Regions from separate parts of the Massilia sp. UYP34 genome, predicted to be linked through region 2. Evidence: predicted binding sites of a transcription regulator. Region 2 holds the regulator's gene; each other region holds the start of a gene.
The links. Region 2 encodes sigma-54, which starts transcription at its own class of promoters, with help from an activator protein. Its sites were predicted from a motif close to TGGCANGNAANCTGCTTT; they were not measured.
Positions count from the first base shown of each region.

Region 1: a site for sigma-54 is predicted at 1,877-1,894, ahead of ACZ9AQ_RS05825 (PEP-CTERM sorting domain-containing protein). Genes of this name have one in related genera too.
Region 3: a site for sigma-54 is predicted at 4,503-4,520, ahead of glnA (type I glutamate--ammonia ligase). Genes of this name have one in related genera too.

Region 1 covers NZ_JBWBRF010000002.1:553,036-559,742, forward strand. The annotation lists gene ACZ9AQ_RS05810 (GNAT family N-acetyltransferase) at 151-690, shown strand; gene ACZ9AQ_RS05815 (hypothetical protein) at 704-1,222, opposite strand; gene ACZ9AQ_RS05820 (putative quinol monooxygenase) at 1,407-1,724, shown strand; gene ACZ9AQ_RS05825 (PEP-CTERM sorting domain-containing protein) at 1,938-2,564, shown strand; gene ACZ9AQ_RS05830 (ankyrin repeat domain-containing protein) at 2,576-3,109, opposite strand; gene ACZ9AQ_RS05835 (hypothetical protein) at 3,300-3,437, shown strand; gene ACZ9AQ_RS05840 (Rap1a/Tai family immunity protein) at 3,462-3,686, shown strand; gene ACZ9AQ_RS05845 (TonB-dependent receptor domain-containing protein) at 3,697-5,835, opposite strand; gene ACZ9AQ_RS05850 (c-type cytochrome) at 6,103-6,414, shown strand.
Region 2 covers NZ_JBWBRF010000001.1:40,839-47,545, forward strand. The annotation lists gene hprK (HPr(Ser) kinase/phosphatase) at 1-243, shown strand, start outside; gene rapZ (RNase adapter RapZ) at 302-1,180, shown strand; gene ACZ9AQ_RS00205 (DUF5694 domain-containing protein) at 1,342-2,412, opposite strand; gene ACZ9AQ_RS00210 (enoyl-CoA hydratase/isomerase family protein) at 2,496-3,581, opposite strand; gene hpf (ribosome hibernation-promoting factor, HPF/YfiA family) at 3,705-4,064, opposite strand; gene ACZ9AQ_RS00220 (RNA polymerase factor sigma-54) at 4,140-5,615, opposite strand; gene lptB (LPS export ABC transporter ATP-binding protein) at 5,627-6,379, opposite strand; gene lptA (lipopolysaccharide transport periplasmic protein LptA) at 6,391-6,707, opposite strand, start outside.
Region 3 covers NZ_JBWBRF010000018.1:43,552-50,258, reverse strand. The annotation lists gene ACZ9AQ_RS20280 (transglycosylase domain-containing protein) at 1-1,507, shown strand, start outside; gene ACZ9AQ_RS20275 (TAXI family TRAP transporter solute-binding subunit) at 1,504-3,006, shown strand; gene ACZ9AQ_RS20270 (hypothetical protein) at 3,049-3,789, opposite strand; gene ACZ9AQ_RS20265 (rhodanese-like domain-containing protein) at 3,810-4,265, opposite strand; gene glnA (type I glutamate--ammonia ligase) at 4,582-5,997, shown strand; gene ACZ9AQ_RS20255 (DUF4124 domain-containing protein) at 6,161-6,673, shown strand; gene glnL (nitrogen regulation protein NR(II)) at 6,670-6,707, shown strand, end outside.

The sequences.
Region 1 (6,707 bases), on a different contig from region 2:
GTCCGTCACGCGACACCGGCCAGGTGGGCCGGCGGCAGCTCTGGTATCCGGCGCCGCCGGGTCGGCGACGCTGGCAAGGCGATGTTGTCAGAATATATAGAATGAGGGATGCGGCCGACGCCGTCAAGCATCCAGGTCAGGCATGCTACCATGCGCGCTTTTGACCGTCCCGCCATGCCGATCCCGACCTCGATGCGCATCCGTCCGCTGCTGCCCGCCGACCTGGACGCCGTGCTGCGCGTGCAGGCGGCCTGCTATCCGCCGGCGATGCAGGAAGCGGCGGCGGTGGTGAAGGCGCGGCTGGATGCGGCCGCCGCCACCTGCCTGGCCGCGTGCGATGCCGGCGGCGTGTGCGGCTACCTGTTCGCCTACCCGTCGCGCCTGGGACGGGTCACCGCCCTGGGCGCGCCGTTCGAGATCGCGCCGGACGCCGACACCCTGTACCTGCACGACCTGGCGGTCGATCCGCGCGCGCACGGGCGCGGACTGGCGCGCGCGCTGGTGGCGCATCTGCTGGGCCGCGGCCGACGCCTGGATTCGTCCCGGGGCTTGACCCATGCGGCGCTGGTCTCGGTGCAGGACAGCACGCGCTTCTGGAGCGGCCTCGGCTTCAAGGAGCGCTCGACCGGCGATGCGGGCCTGCTCACGTATCCGGCGGGCGCCGTCCATATGGCGCGCCCGCTCACTTAATTTGCTGGACGGATCATTCGACGCGGCGCACCTTGGCCGAGGCGTTGCTGCCTTCCACGCGCATGAAGATGGTGCCGAACAGATTGCGTTCGATGCTGACCTTGGCGTCGTCGCGCGGGGCCAGGACCGCGTCGCTGCCGTCGACGACGCGCCACACCTGGCCGTTGGCCAGGCGGATCCGCGAACCCGGGCCCCAGCCCTCGAACCTGCCGACGACCGTGCTCTGGACCGAGCTGGGCTGCGTCTCGCGCTGCTTCACCGCCTCCATGCCGAAATTGTCCTCGGCGCCGGCCGGGGCCGGCGCGCTTGCCGCCCGGGCCGCCGTCGCCGGGCTCGCCACACCGACGGGGATCGCGTCATAGCAGGCCACGCGCGATGCGACATCGGTCATGGCGCGGCAGGTCAGGAGCGCCGCATCGCCAGGGCTGGCATTGGCGAGCGCGGAGCCGGAGGCGAGCAGCAATACGGCAAGGGGCAGTGCGGCAAGAGGCAGTGCGGCAAGAGGCAGAGCGGCAAGAGGCAGGGCTTTCATCGGAATCCTAGGTAAAGGTGGAAGCTTGCCCGCGGGCGCGCCCCTGGGCGGCTACGATTATAGGGGATGCCGATGCATGAAGGGAAATCGTGGGCCGGCCGGCAGCCGCGCGCGGGACGTTCTATACTGCTGCGACGCCAGGCACCTCCAGACCGTGGCGCGCCATCCCAAACCAAGGAAGATCATGGATCAGCAACCGAACGACACCCCAGGCCAGCAAGTGACGATCATCGCCACCCTCTACGCGAAGGCCGGCCAGGAAGCCGCGCTCGCGGCGCGCATGCACGAGATGATCGACGCCACCCGCAAGGAAGCCGGCTGCATCCTGTACGAGCTGCAGCGCTCGGACGAGGACCCGCGCGAGTTCATCATGGTGGAATACTGGCGCGATGCCGAGGCGATAGCACTGCACGACGCCAGCGCCCACATGGCCGCCCTGGTGGCCGACCTGCCGGCGCTGGTCGACCGCCCGGTGGTGGTGCGCAGGTACACGCCCGCCTGAGCGAGGCGCACTTCAGCCGGGGCGGTCGCGCCGGACGGATCGCGCCTGGGCGTAAGAGGGCGCTGTCGAAAAATTTAACACGGTTCGCCGACGTATTGACGCGGCTGCGGAAATATTTCGTAGAATCAAAGAGTTGCCATTCCGACCATATTTGGCCCGCTTCTTGCTCATCTATTTGCTCACCCGAGGTGAATAACCACAAGGAGCATGTCGATGGCGCCCATCATCCCCTACCTGTTCGCGGCCGCGCTGCTGGCCCAGCCGGCGCAGGCCGCGGTCACCTATTCCTGGCACGAGGTCGGCACTTCGCCAATCTCGCCGCCGGGCCTGAACATGGAACTCGTGTTTTCGGACGACGCGGTCGCGCAGGGCAAGCTGGAACTCGATTTCGTGAACATGTGCGACCTGGGCGAGCCTTGCCTCGATGGGCAGGACAGCCTGCTGTCGCTGCGCTACTGGTATGCAGAGCCGTGGGCGGACGAAGGTCGTGCGAATTACATCGATTATGGCCACCGCAAGCTGCCCGCGCACTATTTCGATCGAATCCGGCTGAACCTGACCTTCCTGCCCGGCGGCCTGCTGGACGGATACATCTACGCCAATGACGGCAACTCGCACGTCGAGATCGCGAGCCTCGGCGGCCTGTTCACGGTCGTGAATGCGCACAGCGACGAACCATTCGGGTGCAACTACTTCTCCGATCCCTGCTCGGGTTCGACCGGCTACCTGGCGGGCGCGTCGATCGAAGGCGAGGTGCCGGAACCGTCGAGCGTGCTGCTCGCCGGCCTGGGCCTGGCGGCCATCGGGTTCGCGCGCCGGCGGCGGGCGCGCCGGGATTGACAGGCGCGTAATCAGGCAGCCGGCGCCAGCAGCGCCGCGGTGTCGGGCGCGCCCATGCGCAGCGCCGCATCGTGGGCGCTGACGCCGCCGGCATCGCGCAGCGCCGGGTCGGCGCCGCGCTCGATCAGCAGGCGGGCGATGTCGACCCGGTTGAACATGGCGGCGAACATCAGCGCGGTCCTGCCGGACGGTCCCGCATGGTCGGCGATGGCACCGTGGTCCAGCAGGAGCGTCGTTACCGCCAGGTCGCCCTTGAAGGCGGCGCCGTGCAGCGGCGCCTGGGAGGCGTCGTTCAACAGTTGCGGATCGGCGCCGTGCTCCAGCAGCACGCGCGCGGCGTCGAGGTGGCCGTGGTAGCAGGCCAGCATCAGGAGACTGTCGCCGCGCTCGTTGCGCAGATTGGGCGGCAAGCCCTTGGCCAGCAGCGCGCCGAGCGGTTCGGCGTCGCCCTTGCGGGCGTACTGGAACACCTCGCGCAACCATGCGAGGGTGGCTTCGTCGAGTTCCGCCGGCGTGGCCGGCAGGGTGGATTCATTGGCTTGCATGCGGGGTCCTGTGTCGGTGCGATGGTTGATTAGATCACATCCGGCGCCGCCACGCAGTCGCCGCACGCCAGCTGACGGGGGGTGTTCGAGGCCGAGCCGGACCTGCGGCTGGCGCACGATTGAGGGTCCGCAAGCGGCGCCGGGCGCCGCCGCCGCACCATGGGACGCCGATTGTTCCACAGGAGAGCCCATGAAAGCCGGCACCTGGATGGCGCTCGCGGCCTGCATGCCGGCCGGCGCGCTGGCCTCGATTCCCTATGTGTATCCGTTCAATGCGATGACCGGCCAGGAAGTGATCGAGCATCGCCTCAAGGAGCCCAGGACTTAGCTCGACTACATCAACCGCAAGAAGGTGGGACGGGTGGACGCCTACCTGAACGGCATCAAGGATGCGGGCCATGGCCGCGAATGGTGCCTGGCCAGGCCCGTGCTGCCGCAGGAACTGAACGTGGCCGTCGTGCGCCGCCTGAAGGCGACGCGCAAGCCGGCCGAACTGAAACGCAACGCGGCGCCGCTGGTGCTGGCCGAGCTGCGCCGGCGCTTTCCCTGCCCACCGCCGGGCAAGAAGAAGCGCTGAGCGAGGATGGTCAGAAGTCGACGTTCATCGACACCCACAGGCGACGACCGTCCATATTGTTGACGTACACGCTGCCATAGGTCGGCGCCGCGGTCGGGGTCGACTGGTAAGGACGGTAGTCGACGAAGTCCTTGTTGAGCAGGTTGTAGATCGCGGCATTGATCGAGATGGTCGGGCTGAGCTGGTAGGCGGTGCCCAGGTGCAGCATGCCATAGCCCTTGTAGTCGCCCAGCGTCGCCTTGGCGGCGCGGGTGACGGCCGAGACGCCCGGATCGCGATAGCGCTCGCTGCGGTACTCGGCGCGCAGCCACGCGTTCCACTGCTGCGAGATGTCCCAGGTCAGGCGCGCATTGAGCGCGTGCTCGGGCGTGTCGGACAACGGCTTGCCGGCGTTGGCGCCGCTTTTCTGCTCGCTCTCGGTATAGGTGTAGTTCGCGCTGGCGACCCAGCCGGCGGCCAGCGGGAAGCGGGTCGCCAGTTCCACGCCGCGCGTCACTGCCTCGTCGACGTTGATCGACTGGCTGAAGGCATCGACGTTCGGCCAGTTGCCGAAGCTGACGCAGCCAGGGCGGTCCGGCGCCAGGCGGTAGGCGCAGTTCAGCAGGCCGGTGCCGCTGGTGATCTTGTCCTGGAACTCGTTGTTGAACACGGTGACGTTGCCGGTCCAGCCGGCGCCGTTGTCGAAATAAGCGCCCAGCTCGGTCGTCACGCTGGTCTCGGGCGTCAAGCCCGGGCTGCCGACCAGGGGAATCGTGCCCTGGCCGCCGAAGCCGATGATGCCGGGCGAAAGCTGCTCGACGCGCGGCGTTTTATAGCCCTTGCTGACGCCGCCCTTGAAGGTCCAGCGCGGCGACGTCGTCCACACCAGGTAGGCGCGCGGGCTGGTCTGGCCACCGAAGATGCTGTGGTCGTCGTAGCGCGCGCCCAGGGTCAGGGCCAGGCGCTCGTGCAGCCGCCATTCGTCTTCCAGGAACAGCGCCTTCTGGGTGAACGCGAACACCTCGGGCGCGACGCCGTCGACCATCTCGGCATCCCAGTGCTGGGCGCCGATGGTGGTCAGGTGATTGCCCCATGGGACCAGGAGCTTCGTGTCGAACACCTTGCTCTCGACTTCCAGCGTGCGCGGGGAGCCGGCCGCCGCGCCCGGCGTCCCCGGCGGAATGGTGCGGCCATTGGTCTCGGTCTGGTTGACCATATAGCTGCTGTCCCAGGTGCCGAACGGCAGGCGTGCCTTGTAGGCGGCGGTGTACTGGTTGCGGTTGTACTGCTGCTCCGGGCCGTAGCCGCCCTGCACGCCCAGGGTGCCGAGTAGTCCGGTCGAATTGTCGTACTTCTGGCGCGTGGCGTCGGCGTCAAGCGTCACCTCGTGGTTGCGATGAGGCGTGAAGGCCAGGCGCGCGCCGAGATTGCGCACGGTGGATTCAACCGGATTGGCGCCCATGTTCAGGCCGTTGGTCTGGCCCTCGTAGGTGATGCTGGCGGCGTCGCGCCGCTGGGCGCTGCCGCGCAGGGCCAGGCCCAGCACCTCGCTCGCGATCGGGCCGCTCAGGTAGAACTTGCCGGCCTTGACGTCGCCGAATGCCGATTCTTCCTGCACCGTGTAGTCGGCCGAGACCGAGCCGTTCCACTGCTTGCCGACCTTGCGCGTGATGATGTTGACCACGCCGCCCATCGCGTCCGAACCGTACAGGGTCGACATCGGTCCGCGGATGATTTCGATGCGCTCGATCGCGCTCACCGGCGGCATGAAACTGGTCGAGGTGCCGCCGAAGCCGTTCGGCGTGACGTTGCCGGCCGCGTTCTGGCGCCGGCCGTCGATCAGGAGCAGGGTGTAATCGCTCGGCATGCCGCGCACGCTGATGTTCATCCCACCGGTCTTGTCGCCGGCGGCGGCCACGTCGATGCCTTCCACGCTTTCCAGGGCCTGGGCCAGGTTGCCGAAGCGCTCTTTCTCGAGCTGGTCGCGGGTCAGCACGGTGATCGAGGCGGGCGCTTCGCGGATGGTCTGCTCGAAGCCCGAGGCCGAGACGACGACGGTCGCCATGTCGGCCGGGACGGCGTCGGCATGCGCGGCGACGGGCAGGGCGCCGATGGCCAGACTCAGGAGCGAACGGCGCAGCAGCGGGGCGTGAAGAACTGGGGTAGGCATCATTTTTCCGTGGTTTTAATTAAGAGCGTGTAGATACAGATGTAAAGCGATGTAAAGATCAGGTTGCTCATATTCTAAACACAAATACGAATCATTCCTATTCTTATTTGTAGAAATGTGGCATCGATGAGGGGGCCGGGCGCCTCCGAACTCGGCCATTGGTCGCTAGGGCGGCAGGTTGTCGGCTATCATGCCGGGTGCGCCAGGGACGAGGCTGTCGGTCCCGGCCAGCGCCCCATTGTCATTACAGCCCCCTGAGGAGTACACATGAAGAAGACCATGATCCTGGCCGCGAGCCTTGCCGCCGCCGCCGCCATCCCTTCGGCCCATGCCAGCGCCGACCTGGCCAAGGCCAAGGCCTGCATGGCCTGCCACGCCGTTGCGAGCAAACTCGTCGGTCCGTCGTACAAGGACGTCGCCACCAAGTATGCGAAGGACGCCGGCGCCGAAGCGCGCCTGGCGTTGAAGATCCAGAAGGGCAGCAGCGGCACGTGGGGTCCGGTGCCGATGCCGGCCAACCCGCAGGTCAGCGACGCCGAGGCGAAAACCCTGGCCAAGTGGATCCTGGCGCAGAAATGACCCACCGGCGGCGCCGTCCGGCGCCGCACATCGACCATGCCGGGCTACCGGCGCGGTCCTCCCATACGGGCGCGGCGCCTGGACGACAGGCCCCGCCCATGCTCCTCCCGATCTCCCCGGCGTTCTCTCCCTTCGGCATCAACGGCGGCGCTGACGTCGGCGCCATGTTCGAAAATTTCGATGAAAGGCGGTGAGATTATCCGTTTTTCAAGTCCTCGTCGTGCGAGCATAATGACTCCATCGCGTCGAACACAAGCCGGAAAGACCTGCGGATTTCTCCGCCCCGGCGATCG
Region 2 (6,707 bases):
CTGATCGTGCACCTGGTCAAGCGCGGCGCGCTGGACGAAGAGGTCGAGCGCCTGCCCTTCCACTTCCCGACCGAGGACGTGCTGGGCCTGCCGATCCGCAAGGTCGTCATTCCGGTGGCGGCCGGCCGCAACATCGCGGTGCTGCTCGAAGCCGCGGTGCGCAACACCATCCTGCAACTGCGCGGCATCGACACGCTGCAGGAATTCATGGAACGCCAGCGCCAGGCCATGAGCGCGGACTGAAGCGGCATTGGCGGCGCGGCGGCGTGCCATCGGGTGAAGGTTGCGGTATCATCGCCGCATGCACATCGTCCTCATCACCGGCATCTCGGGCTCGGGCAAGTCCGTGGCCCTGAATGTCCTGGAAGACGCGGGTTACTACTGCGTCGACAATCTGCCGCCGGCCCTGCTGCCGGCCCTCGTCAATACGGTCAACGAAACCGGCACCGGCAAGATCGCGGTCGCGGTCGACGCGCGCAGCGCCGAGTCGCTGGTCGAACTGCCGGTGAGCGTGCGCCGCATGCGCGAGGACGGCCATGCGGTCAAGGTCATGTTCCTGACCTCGAGCACCCATTCGCTGGTCGCGCGCTTTTCCGAAACGCGGCGCAGCCACCCGCTGTCGCACGAGCTGCGCCCGGGCGAGAACCCGGCCTCGCGCCGCACCCTGATCGAGTGCATCGCCGAAGAGCGCGAGCGCCTGTCGTCGATCGAGAACCTGGGCCACGTGATCGACACCTCGGAACTCTCGGCCAATAAACTGCGCGCCTGGATCAAGGAGCTGGCCGAGGTCGACCATGCGCCGCTGACCCTGTTCTTCGAATCGTTCGCGTTCAAGGTCGGCGTGCCGCTCGACGCCGACTTCGTGTTCGACGTGCGCGCGATCCCGAACCCGTATTACGACCTGGCCTTGCGCCCCCTCACCGGCAAGGATCAGCCGGTGATCGACTTCCTCGACGCCCAGCCTAGCGCCGCCGAGATGCTGGCCGACATCCGCGCCTTCGTGGCCAAGTGGCTGCCCTCGTTCAAGACCGACAACCGCAGCTACCTGACGGTGGCCGTGGGCTGCACCGGCGGGCAGCACCGCTCGGTGTACATGGCCGAGCACCTCGGCGCGTATTTCAGCGATACCGAGCGCGTGATCGTGCGGCATCGGGAACAGCCGAAGAATCCGGCTGCGTAATTTTTACCGCCAGCCCTCGCACGTCGTTCCCGCGGAGGCGGGAACCCAATTCCTCAGCATAGTGGCGACGTTGAACGTAGTGGGTAAGCACGAACTTGGATTCCCGCCTCCGCGGGAATGACGTGCGAAATGCGGTGGTGCATGGTCGCGTTAGCGGTGGATTACCGCAACACCGCCGCAGTATCCACCACCCGCACATCATGCATCTGGTGCAGATAGGCTTCCAGGTAGCCCTTGTGCGAAGCGCCGACGATGACCAGGAGCCGCGTGCCCGGCATGACGCCCACGACGTCGCGGATGTTCGCCGCCATGCGCAGGTTGCGCGTTTCCCAGTAGCCGATGTAGGCGCGGCCGAAGCGCTGCGGCGACGGTTCGTTCAGCGCCGCGCCGAAGTCAGCTTCGAAGACCGTCGAGACATGATCGGGCGCATTGTAGGCGCGGTATAGCGCCAGCATGCCTTCGGCGCTGCCCAAGCCCTGATACAGGATCTTGTCCGCCTGCCGGAGCGCGCGGTTGGCCGGATTGTCCCAGGCCTTCATGATCGCCTCGCCGGCCGCCTTGCGGTCGGTGTACGGACGGCCTGCCGATTGATCGTCCATCGCATACACGCGTTCATGACCCAGCCGGGCCGCCAGGCGCGCCGCGATCATCACGCTTTCGTCGGGATCGACCGCGAGCTTTCGCAGCTGCTCGACCAGGGCGGCATCCAGGCCGTCGCCGGCGCGGCGCTCCCCGGCCGGCAAATGGAACCACTGGACCGCAGCCGATGCCGGCTCTCCACCCGCCAGGAACAAGGCCGCCAGGCGTCGCCGCTGGGCAGGCGACGGCGTCGCCGGCCATCCGGCCAGCAGCTTCTCCGCTTGCGCCGTCGCTTCGGGAACGTCCAGACCGGTTGCGGCCTTCGCCGCCGCGGTATCCGGGCAATAGGTCTCGACCGTCTCCGCATAACGCGCCGCGTGACGGCGCAGAAAATCGCATTGCGGCCCGGAGCGCTCTTCGACCGCGATCGCCTGCGGCTTCCACGCCGCCAGCCGCTCGTTGAGCAAGGACAGGCTGGCAGGCTGGAACGTCTTGGGCAAGTGCGACAAGTGGGGTGAACCGAGCACCATGATCTCGTTGACCGGCCCTGCTGCCGGACCCTTGAGCCGGCTCGGATCGAAAGTTGGCTGATAGTCCTGGGCAGCGGCGGCGCCGCATAAGGTCATCGAGATCAGCAAGGCGGTCAGGCGCATCGGGTGTCCTTTCAGGTCATGAAGGCCCGATGTTCACACCCCGCCGATACGCTGTCACGCAAAAATGAATATGTTCGCCGTGATTATGCGAGGTGCCTGAGCGGATGCGCATGCGCCGGCCACACCGGTTCGAAAAAGCGTGCCACCATCTGCGGCGTCACCTGTTCGAGCGATGGCGGGTTCCATTGCGGCGCATTGTCCTTGTCGACGACGAGCGCGCGCACGCCTTCGAGCACTTCGCCATGCTCGAAATTGTGGCGCACCAGCGTGCGCTCCATGCGCAGGCAGTCGGCCACGGACAGCTGCGCGCCACGCGCCAGCAGTTCGTGGGTCACGCACATCATCAGGGGCGAACGCTGGCGCATCGCCGCCAGGGCCCGCTGCGCGAACGGCGTCGCGTCGCCTTCGAGCGAGGCCATGATCGCGGCCACCGAGGCCGCGCCGAAATGGGCGTCGATGCGCGTGCGCAGCGACGGCAATTCGCTCTCGCCCGCCAGCGCGGAAAATGGCGCCGCGAAGGCGCGGATCGCCGCCGGCAGCGCGGCGCCGGGCGTGGACGCGATCAACGCATGCAGGGCCGGCAGTTCGGCGCCGGGCACGAACAGGTCGGCCAGCCCGATATGCAGCGCGTCGGCGGCGCCGATCGTCAGCCCGGTCAGGCCCAGGTAATAGCCGAGCCGTCCCGGCGCATGCGACAGGAAATGGCTGCCGCCGACGTCTGGGAACAGGCCGATGTTCACCTCGGGCATGGCCATCCTGGTGCGCTCGGTCACGATGCGCAGGCCGCAATCCGGGCCGCCCTGGGCGATGCCCATGCCGCCGCCCATTACCACGCCGTCCATGACGGCGATGTAGGGCTTCGGATAGAAATGGATCAGGTGGTTCAGCGCGTATTCTTCGGTGAAGAAATCCTCGAGCAACGCACTGCCGCCCATCGGCGTCGCATGGCCGACCTCATGGAAGAAGCGGATGTCGCCGCCCGCGCACAAGGCCTTCTCGCTGCTGCTGGTCAGCACCACCGCCTCGACCTGCGCGTCATCCTGCCAGGCGCGCAGCGCCACGGTCAGCGCGCGCACCATCGCGAGCGACAGCGAATTGAGCGCCTTCGGGCGGTCCAGGGTGATGATGCCGGTGCGGTTGGCGATGCGGGTCAGGACATGGTCGGTCATGGGGTGATCCATCATGGAGAGACCTGCATTTTACCGAACACGCGCTGCGGGTAAAACCGGAAAGGCGGATGCAAAAAGGGCGTCCCCTCAGACGCCCTTAGCTGGTGTGAGCCCTGCGCCTGGTCAGGCGGCAGCGGCCTCTTCGCTGCCACGCTCCGGCAGGCGCTTGATCGAAGTACGGCTATGGTCCTTCAGCATTTGCTTGTGTTTGAGGATCTGTCGGTCCAGCTTATCCATCAGCGTATCGATCGCCGCGTACAGGTCTTGCGCGACGCTTGCCACGTGCAGGGTCTTGCCCGACACCTGGACGTTGATCTCTGCTTTCTGCCTTTTTTCTTTTTCAGTGAGGTTGTCGACGGCCAGGAAGACATGGGTGTCGATCACCTGGTCGAAATGGCGAATGATGCGCTCGAGCTTATTCTGAACGTATTCACGGATGGCGGGGGTCACTTCGAGATGATGGCCACTGATTGTGAGGTTCATACACACTCCTTTGAAAATGATGCACCGTGTGGACCACACCAACGCGACAAGGCACGACGGGTGTGGACGGCGCAGTTACAAGGACTTGCGGAGGCTTACAGGGGGTATCTTGAGGGCTTCACGGTATTTTGCAACCGTCCGGCGCGCAATGACCATGCCTTGTTCCCCGAGCATCTCCGCGATCTTGCTGTCGGATAATGGGTTCCTAGGGTCTTCTGCTCCTGTCAATTGTGCGATGAGCGCACGGATTGCCGTCGAGGATGCTTCGCCTCCCGCCTCGGTGGCAACGTGGCTACCGAAGAAATACTTCAACTCAAACATGCCGTGCGGGGTCAGCATGTATTTCTGGGTTGTGACACGAGAAATTGTGCTCTCGTGTAGGCCTAGTGTATCAGCTATCTCGCGTAAAACAAGGGGCCGCATGGCAACCGCGCCGTGGGAGAAAAAGTTGCGCTGGCGCTCGACGATCGCCTCCGCCACGCGCAGGATGGTGTCGAACCGCTGGCGCATGTTCTTGATGAGCCACTTCGCTTCCTGCAGCTGCGCGCCCATCTGCGCTTCGCTCTTGCCTTGCTTGAGCAGGCTGGCATACAGGCTGTTCACGCGCAGGCGCGGCATCACGTCCGGGTTCAGGGTGACCGCCCAGCCGCTCTTGGCGCGGCGCACGATCACGTCCGGCACCACGTAGTCCGACACGTTCGAGGCGAAGACCGCACCCGGATGCGGATTACACTGGCGCACCACGGCCTGCACCTCGCGCAAGTCTTCGTCGTCGCAGTCGAGCGCTTTTTTCAGCTTGCTGTATTCGCGCTGGGCGAACCAGGTCAGGTAACCTTCGACGATGGTCAGGGCCATGCGCCGCGTGACCATTGGCACGCCCGGCATGCGCCGGATCTGCAGCGCCAGGCACTCGGACGCGCTGCGCGCGCCGACGCCCACCGGGTCCATGCTCTGCACCAGCGCCAGCGCGCAGCGCAGCTCGTCGATCTCGATCTCGAGTTCTTCGGGCAGCCGCGCGTGGATCTCGTCGAGCGGCTCGTCGAGATAGCCGTTGTCGTCCAGCGCATCGATCACCAGCTCGGCGAGCGCACGGTCGCGCACCGACAAGGTGGCTTCGCGCACCTGCTCCATCAGGTGTTCGCGCAGGGTGATGGCGCAGGCTTCCAGCTGCGGGCGGCCGTCCTCGTCCTCGCCGCCGCCGGACGACGGCGCGCCGCCCTCGCTCCAGTCAGCATCAACGCGATCGTTGTCGGCGCCGCTCTCGAGGCTCTCGCCCTCCTGCGCCGGCGCGTCCTGGCCCTCGGCCTGCTGGCCGGGCGCCGGCGGCGCTTCGCCATTGGCGGGCGCATTGTTGATGGCGCCATCGGCCAGCAAACGCACCGAACGGTCGAGCGGATCGTCGAGCCGCTCGAGCAAGGGGTTATCGCCCAGTATCTGCTCGATCTCCTGGTGCAGTTCGAGCGTCGACAGCTGCAGCAACCGGATCGACTGCTGCAGTTGCGGCGTGAGCGCGAGGTGCTGCGAAGTGCGAAGTTGCAGGGACTGTTTCATCTAGGCGTCGCTCACATGCGGAAGTGTTCACCCAGGTACACGCGGCGCACCGACTCGTCCGCGATGATGTCGTCAGGACGGCCGGAGGCAAGCACCGCGCCCTGGTTGATGATGTAGGCGCGGTCGCAGATGCCAAGCGTCTCGCGCACGTTGTGGTCGGTGATCAAGACACCGATCCGGCGCTCTTTCAGGAAGCGCACGATGCGCTGGATCTCGATCACGGCGATCGGGTCGACGCCGGCGAACGGTTCGTCCAGCAGCACGAAGCGCGGATTGGTCGCCAGCGCGCGCGCGATCTCCACGCGGCGGCGCTCGCCGCCCGACAGCGACAGCGCCGGATTCTCGCGCAGCTTCTCGATCTGCAGGTCGGCCAGCAGGGTGTCGAGGCGCTCGTTGATCTGGTCTTTCGACAGCGGCTTGCCATTGTCCTTTTGCAGCTCGAGCACGGCGCGGATGTTCTCTTCCACCGTCAGCTTGCGGAACACCGACGCCTCTTGCGGCAGGTAGGACAGGCCCAATACGGCGCGGCGGTGGATCGGCAGGCTGGTGATGTCGGTGCCGTTGATGTCGATCGAGCCGGCGTCCGACGGCACCAGGCCCACGATCATGTAGAACGACGTGGTCTTGCCGGCGCCGTTCGGGCCCAGCAGGCCGACCACCTCGCCGCACTCGACCTGCAGCGACACGTCGCGCACCACCAGGCGCTTGCCATAGCTTTTCTGCAGGCCCTTGACGACCAGGGTGCTGCAATCGTCCAGCTCCATCGGAATCGCCGTCATTGGGCGCCTCCGCCTGGTGCGCGCTTGGGCGCCAGGATCAGGGTGCCGCGGCCGCCGCCAACCTTGCTCTGGCCGCTGGTGTCGTTACGCACCGTGGCCACTTCCTTGCGGTTGTCGTAGGAGATGAACGGGCCGGTGATCTGGTTGGTCATGCGCGCGCCTTCCAGTTCGCGCACGACGGCGTTGGAATACAGGCGCACCAGTTCCGATCGCTCGTCGTACTCGATGCGCTCGGCCTGGCCGTCGACCCACAGGTCGGAACCACCGTCGCGCTTCTGGCGGAAGGTGGCGACCTTGCCGCCGGCGGCGGTGA
Region 3 (6,707 bases), on a different contig from region 2:
GCTGGACAAGATCGGCCTGCACGGCGTCGAGGTCGATCCGAAGGACCGCCTGTCGCTATGGGCGCTGGAATACTTCCAGACCCTGCCGGACGGCGCCGACCGCGGCCTGAAGCCCATGCTCGACGCCGCCATGGCGCGCCGCTACTCGGCCAGCCCCGGCGAGCGCTTCATGACCGGCGGCGGCCTGCACACGTTCGGCAACTTCAGCAAGCTCGACGACAGCAAGATCATGGACGTGCACCAGGCCCTGCGCCAGTCCACGAACCTGGTGTTCGTGCGCATGATGCGCGACGTGGTGCGCTACTACATGTTCCAGCTGCCGGGTTCCTCGGCCCAGCTGCTGGCCGACGCCAACGATCCGCGCCGCGCCGCCTACCTGGCGCGCTTTGCCGACAACGAAGGCAAGGATTTCCTGGCCAAGTTCTGGAACAAGTACAAGGGCAAGACCCCGGCGCAGATCGAAGCGCTGCTGTTCTCCGGCGTGCGTCCGCTGGCCTCGAAGCTGGCCGCGGCCCACCGCACGGTGGCGCCCAACGCCACGCTGGACCAGTTCGGCGCCTTCATCCACGCGACCCTGCCGTCGGCCAACGAGGTCGATCCGGAACGCATCCCGAAGATGTACGAGATGTACGATCCGCGCAATATGTCGCTGGCCGACCGCGGCTACGTGGCCTCGGTGCATCCGCTCGAACTGTGGCTGGTGAGCTACCTGCGCACCCACCCCAAGGCCACCTGGTCCGAGGTGACGGCGGCCAGCGTCAAGGAGCGCCAGGAAGTCTACCAATGGCTGTTCAAGACCAGCCGCAAGAACGCCCAGGACAAGCGCATCGCCGGCCTGCTCGAGGTCGAGGCCTTCCTCAAGATCCACGCCCAGTGGAAAAAGATGGGCTACCCCTTCGATTCGCTGGTGCCGTCGTACGCGACCACGCTGGGCGCCTCGGCCGACCGTCCGGCCTCGCTGGCCGAGCTGATGGGCATCATCGTCAACGGCGGCGTGCGTAAACCCATCGAGCGCATCGATTCGCTGCACTTCGCCAAGGACACGCCGTACGAAACCCTGGTCAAGCGCAACAAGGGCGGCGGCAAGCAACAGGTGCTGGCGCCCGAAGTCGCGCGCACCGTGGCCGACGCCATCCAGGGCGTGGTCTCGGACGGCACCGCCAAGCGCGTCAAGACCGCCTTCGTGCAGGCCGACGGCAGCGTCATCGCGCTGGGCGGCAAGACCGGCACCGGCGACCAGCGCTTCGACGTGTATGCGCGCGGCGGCCGCCTGGTCGAATCGCGCTACGTGAACCGGTCGGCGACGTTCGTGTTCAATATCGGCGAACGCTTCTACGGCAGCATGACGGCGTATGTGCATGGCCCGCAGTCGGAACACTACGACTTCACCAGCGCGCTGCCGGTGCAGCTGTTGGCGACGCTGGCGCCGAGCCTGATGCCGATGATCGAGCCGGCGCCGCCGGGCGCGACGCCGGCGGCGCCGGCCCAGCGCCAGTGCGTGCGCTGAAGCCAGGCCGGGGCGCGCGCGGCGGCGCGCAGGTGAAAGGCCTGCGCGCGCGCCTGCAGAATTTCAGCATCGTCTCGCTGCGCGACCTGGTCGTGGCCTCCGGCCCGACCATCCTGCTGGTCGGCGCGGCGCTGCTGCTGGCCTACTGGTGGGTCGATCCGGCGCCGCCGCGCAGCCTGCGCCTGGCCACCGGCCAGGAAAACTCCGCCTACGAAACCTTCGGCAAGCAGTACGCCGCCGTGCTCGCGCGCGACGAGATCAAAGTGACGCTGGCGCCGACGCTCGGCTCGCGCGACAACCTGCGGCGCCTGCTGGCGGGCGAGGCCGACGTCGCCTTCGTGCAGAGCGGCTCGACCGACGGCGAGACGATGAACGCCGATGCCGGGGACAGCGCCGGGCGCCAGGACCTGGTGTCGCTGGGCAGCCTGTTCACCGAACCGGTGTGGCTGTTCCTGCGCGCGGACGCCGACATCACGAAGCTGACCGACCTGCGCGGCAAGCGCATCAACCTGGGCCCGGAAGGCACCGGCGTGCCGCGCCTGCTGCGCCAGGTGCTCGACGCCAACGGCATCGCGCCGCTGGAGGTGCGCATCGGCGACCTGGCCGATACGCCGGCCACGGTGGAGCTATTGGCGGGCCGTATCGACGGCCTGGTGTTTGCGTCGGCGCCGGAAGCGCCGCTGATCCAGATGCTGCTGCAGACGCCCGGCGTCAAGCTGTTCGACTTCGCCCAGGCCGAGGCGTACACGCGGCGCCTGCCGTTCCTTACCCACGTGGTGCTGCCGCGCGGGATCGTCGACCTGGGACGCAATATCCCGGACCAGGATTACCACCTGATCGCGCCGACCGCGACCCTGGTGGCGCGCGAGGAAATCCATCCGGCCCTGGTGGGCCTGCTGGTGAAGGCCGCCACCGAGATCCACGGCGGGGCAGGCTGGTTCCAGCAGCAGGGCCAGTTTCCGTCGCCCAAGTACACCGAGATCCCGGTGGCGCCGGAAGCCGCGCGCTACTACCGCGACGGGCCGCCCTTCATGCAGCGCTACCTGAGCTTCTGGCTGGCCAACCTGGCCGAACGCCTGTGGGTGGTGGTGGTGGCGCTCACCGCGCTCCTGATTCCGCTGTCGAAGATCGTGCCGCCGATCTACGTGTGGCGGGTGCGCTCGCGCGTCTACCGCTGGTATGGCGAATTGCGCGCGATCGAGCAGGCGTTCGAGGACAGCGGCGCGGCGCCGGACGACAAGGTGCGCACCGACTTGCAGCGACGCCTGGACAGCCTCGAAGACCGCGTCAACCACATCTCGGTGCCGCTGGCCTACGCGGACGAACTGTACCGGCTGCGCAGCCATATCCACCTGGTGCGCGAACGCGTACGCGGCTGGCAGCAGGATGGCGCGGCCGGCGACGCGGACCGAGAAGCAGACGGAGAAGCGAACCGAGAAGCAGGCCGCGAAGCAGACCAACACGCAGCGCCGGGCCATCCGGCGCGCGGAAACGGCTGATTCGTCCGCTGCCTGCGATCCCCGGCCCGATTAGGCCCAACCCTAGCTGACCCGTTCGTTGCGACGGCGCGGGACGCCGCGCTCGTACCATGCCGGCGCCCCGGGAACGAGCGCTGCGCGCACCTCGCGGCGCAGGGTGGTGGCGGGAATCGCGTCGGCCGCCAGCCGGCGCAGGCGCCGCACGTCGGCGTGCCGGCCGCGCGCCGCCAGCACGTCCAGGATGGCGTTCACGTCCTGCACATAATTGTGGATTTCGGCCGGAATGCTGGGCGCGCCGGTGAACCGCTGGCGGCGCGCGCGGAAGGCGTCCATCAGGTAGTCGGCATGCTGGCGGATGTTTTCTTCCGGGTTCGGCATCAGGCGTTCGGCCAGCGCGGCGTCGCCGGCGGCGATCACCTGCGGCAGCACGACCCGGATGCAGGAAGCGGCCAGCGCCGGCGCCAGCGCTTCCAGCTTCACGAACAAGTCGCGCGTGCGCACCGGCTGGTCGCACGCATGGTCGATCGAGACCACGTCGAGCAGGTGGTCGCGGTTGCCCTGGCCGGCCAGCAGCAGGGCGGTATTGCGCTCGCGTACCGCTTCGAGCGCCACCGCCGCCGGCGGATGGGCCTCGGCCAGCATGGCCCAGTCGGCCAGGGCGTAGGAACGGCGCACGCCTTGCAGGGACGGGTCGTGTTCGAGCGCGTGCTCGTGGAACCAGGCCAGCGCTTGCAGCGCGGCGTCGTAGCGGCCCTGGTCGGCCAGTTCTCGCGCCGTCGCCAGGCGTTCGATGGGGGTGCTCATCCCGACACCGGGCTGCCCGCTCATGCCCCGACCCACGGCAATCCCGCCTTGCACCAGCCGCCGATCGTCTTGCGATGGCCTTCGCCATCCTTGTCGCCCTCGAAGCCCTCGAGAATGTCGAAGGCGTTCGCATAACCGAGTTCGGTCGCCACGCGGGCGCTGTGGCGCGAGCGCACGCCCGAGCGGCACAGGAACAGCAGGGTGTCGTCCTTGTTCGCCACGCGTTCGAGCTGGGCGCCGAAGTCCGGGTTCGGCACGCCGCCCGGATAGGTGGCCCACTGCACCGCCGCGTGCTGGGCGTCGGGGATGGCGACCCGGCCCACCCAGTCGCGTTCGGCATTGGTGCGCACGTCGACCAGCTTGACCTTCGGGCTGCTTTTGAGCAATTCGAACGCCTCTTGCGGGGTCACTGCACCGGCATAGGGCTGGCCTGCGCCACGTTGGCGCGCTTCCTCGAGAATATTTTCTATCGTCATAATGTTGGTTCCGTTTTTGGGCATTCGGTTGCGCTGCACCACGATGGATCAGTGTATCCTGCTCTGGAATGGTGCATCGGCATGTTTTTGCACTTGATTGGTGCATCCAGTCTGCACTGACAATCTTTCGGCAAGTCTGCCGATCGACGCGATTTTATGGGTAAACTGGCCGGTCCCCCAAGAGCGATTTATGCATGGCCTCATGCAAACGAGATGGCACGGGGTGTGTCACCAAGTTGGCATGCTTCCTGCTTCAACATGATGCAAGTTGTCGGTCTCAGGACGCGACATCCTTTTTTCAATTAGGAGATTCCGAATGGCAAAGTCCGCCGCAGATGTAATGCAACTGGTCAAGGATAACGAAGTCAAATTCGTTGATTTACGCTTCGCCGATACCCGCGGCAAGGAACAACACGTCACGGTCCCGGTGTCGCACTTCGACCTGGACAAATTCGAATCCGGCCACGCCTTCGACGGTTCGTCGATCGCCGGCTGGAAGGGTATTGAAGCCTCGGACATGCTCCTGCTGCCGGACCCGAACACCGCCAACCTCGATCCGTTCATGGAAGAGACCACGCTGTTCATGCAGTGCGACGTCATCGAACCGTCGGACGGCAAGGGCTACGACCGCGATCCGCGCTCGATCGCCAAGCGCGCCGAAGCCTACCTGAAGTCGTCGGGCATCGGCGACACCGCCTACTTCGGCCCGGAACCAGAATTCTTCATCTTCGACTCGATCCGCTGGAAGATCGACATGTCGGGCTGCTTCGTCAAGATCGATTCGGACGAATCGTCGTGGGCGACCGACAAGGAAATCGAAGGCGGCAACAGCGGCCACCGTCCGACCGTCAAGGGCGGCTACTTCCCGGTGCCACCGGTCGATTCGTTCCAGGACATGCGCTCGGAAATGTCGCTGATCCTCGAATCGATGGGCATCCCGGTCGAAGTGCACCACCACGAAGTGGCCGGCGCCGGCCAGAATGAAATCGGCACCAAGTTCTCGACCCTGGTCGAGCGCGCCGACTGGACCCAGAACATGAAGTACGTGATCTGGAACGTGGCCCACAGCTACGGCAAGACCGCGACCTTCATGCCGAAGCCGATCAACGGCGACAACGGCTCGGGCATGCACGTGCACCAGTCGATCTGGAAAGACGGCAAGAACCTGTTCGCCGGCGACGGCTATGCCGGCCTGTCGGAAACCGCGCTGTTCTACATCGGCGGCATCATCAAGCACGCACGCGCGCTGAACGCGATCACCAACCCGGGCACCAACTCGTACAAGCGCCTGGTGCCCGGCTACGAAGCCCCGGTCAAGCTGGCCTACTCGGCCCGCAACCGTTCGGCCTCGATCCGCATCCCGCACGTGGCAAACCCGAAAGGCCGCCGCATCGAGACCCGCTTCCCGGATCCGCTGGCCAACGTCTACCTGTGCTTCGCCGCGCTGATGATGGCCGGCCTGGACGGCATCCAGAACAAGATCCACCCGGGCGAAGCCGCGACCAAGGACCTGTACCACCTGCCGCCGGAAGAAGACAAGCTGATCCCGACCGTCTGCGCCTCGCTCGAGGAAGCGCTGGAAGCGCTGGACAAGGACCGCGAGTTCCTGACCCGCGGCGGCGTGTTCAGCGACAGCATGATCGATGCCTACATCGAGCTGAAGATGAACGAAGTGCAGCGTCTGCGCATGACCCCGCACCCGGCCGAATTCGACATGTACTACTCGTCGTGATCGGTTGATCAATACTGTTGTGCCTGCGCATCGCCAAGCTTGACGGCGATGCCACGAAACGCGGGGAAAGCCATGGCTTTCCCCGCGTTTTTTGTTGCTTCGGGTATAGTCGGGCGCGACTACAATGCATCTTCCCGCTGATGCAAGCTACCGAGTGATTGGAATGACAAACATCGTTTTTCACGGCGCCGTGGCCATGTTCGCCCTGCTGTTTGGCGCCTCGGCCCAGGCCCAGATCTACCGCTGTCTCGATGCCAACGGCCGCCCCCTGTACACCGACACCAAGGTCGGCAAATGCCAGCTGATCGACACCGGCTACAGCTCGCCGCCGGCTTCGGCGCCGATCCCGGCCCCGCGTTCGTCCGGCGGGTCGGGTTCGGCCAGCTCGCCGAGCCCGGCCGCCGCCAGCGCCCCGTCGGGTTTCCCGCGGGTGGACAACGTGGTGCAGCGCGCGCGCGACCAGGAGCGGCGCGACATCCTGGGCGACGAGCTGCGCATCGAGGAACGCAAGCTGGCCGACCTCAGGAAGGAATTCAACAACGGCGAGCCCGAGCGCCAGGGCAACGAGCGTAACTACGCCAAGTACCAGGCGCGGGTGGCGTCCCTGCGCGACGAGATCAACCGGACCGAACGCAATATCGAGGCGCTGCGGCGCGAGATCGGCAATATCAGATGACCCTGCCACCTTTGAACGACGCCTCCGCCTTTGA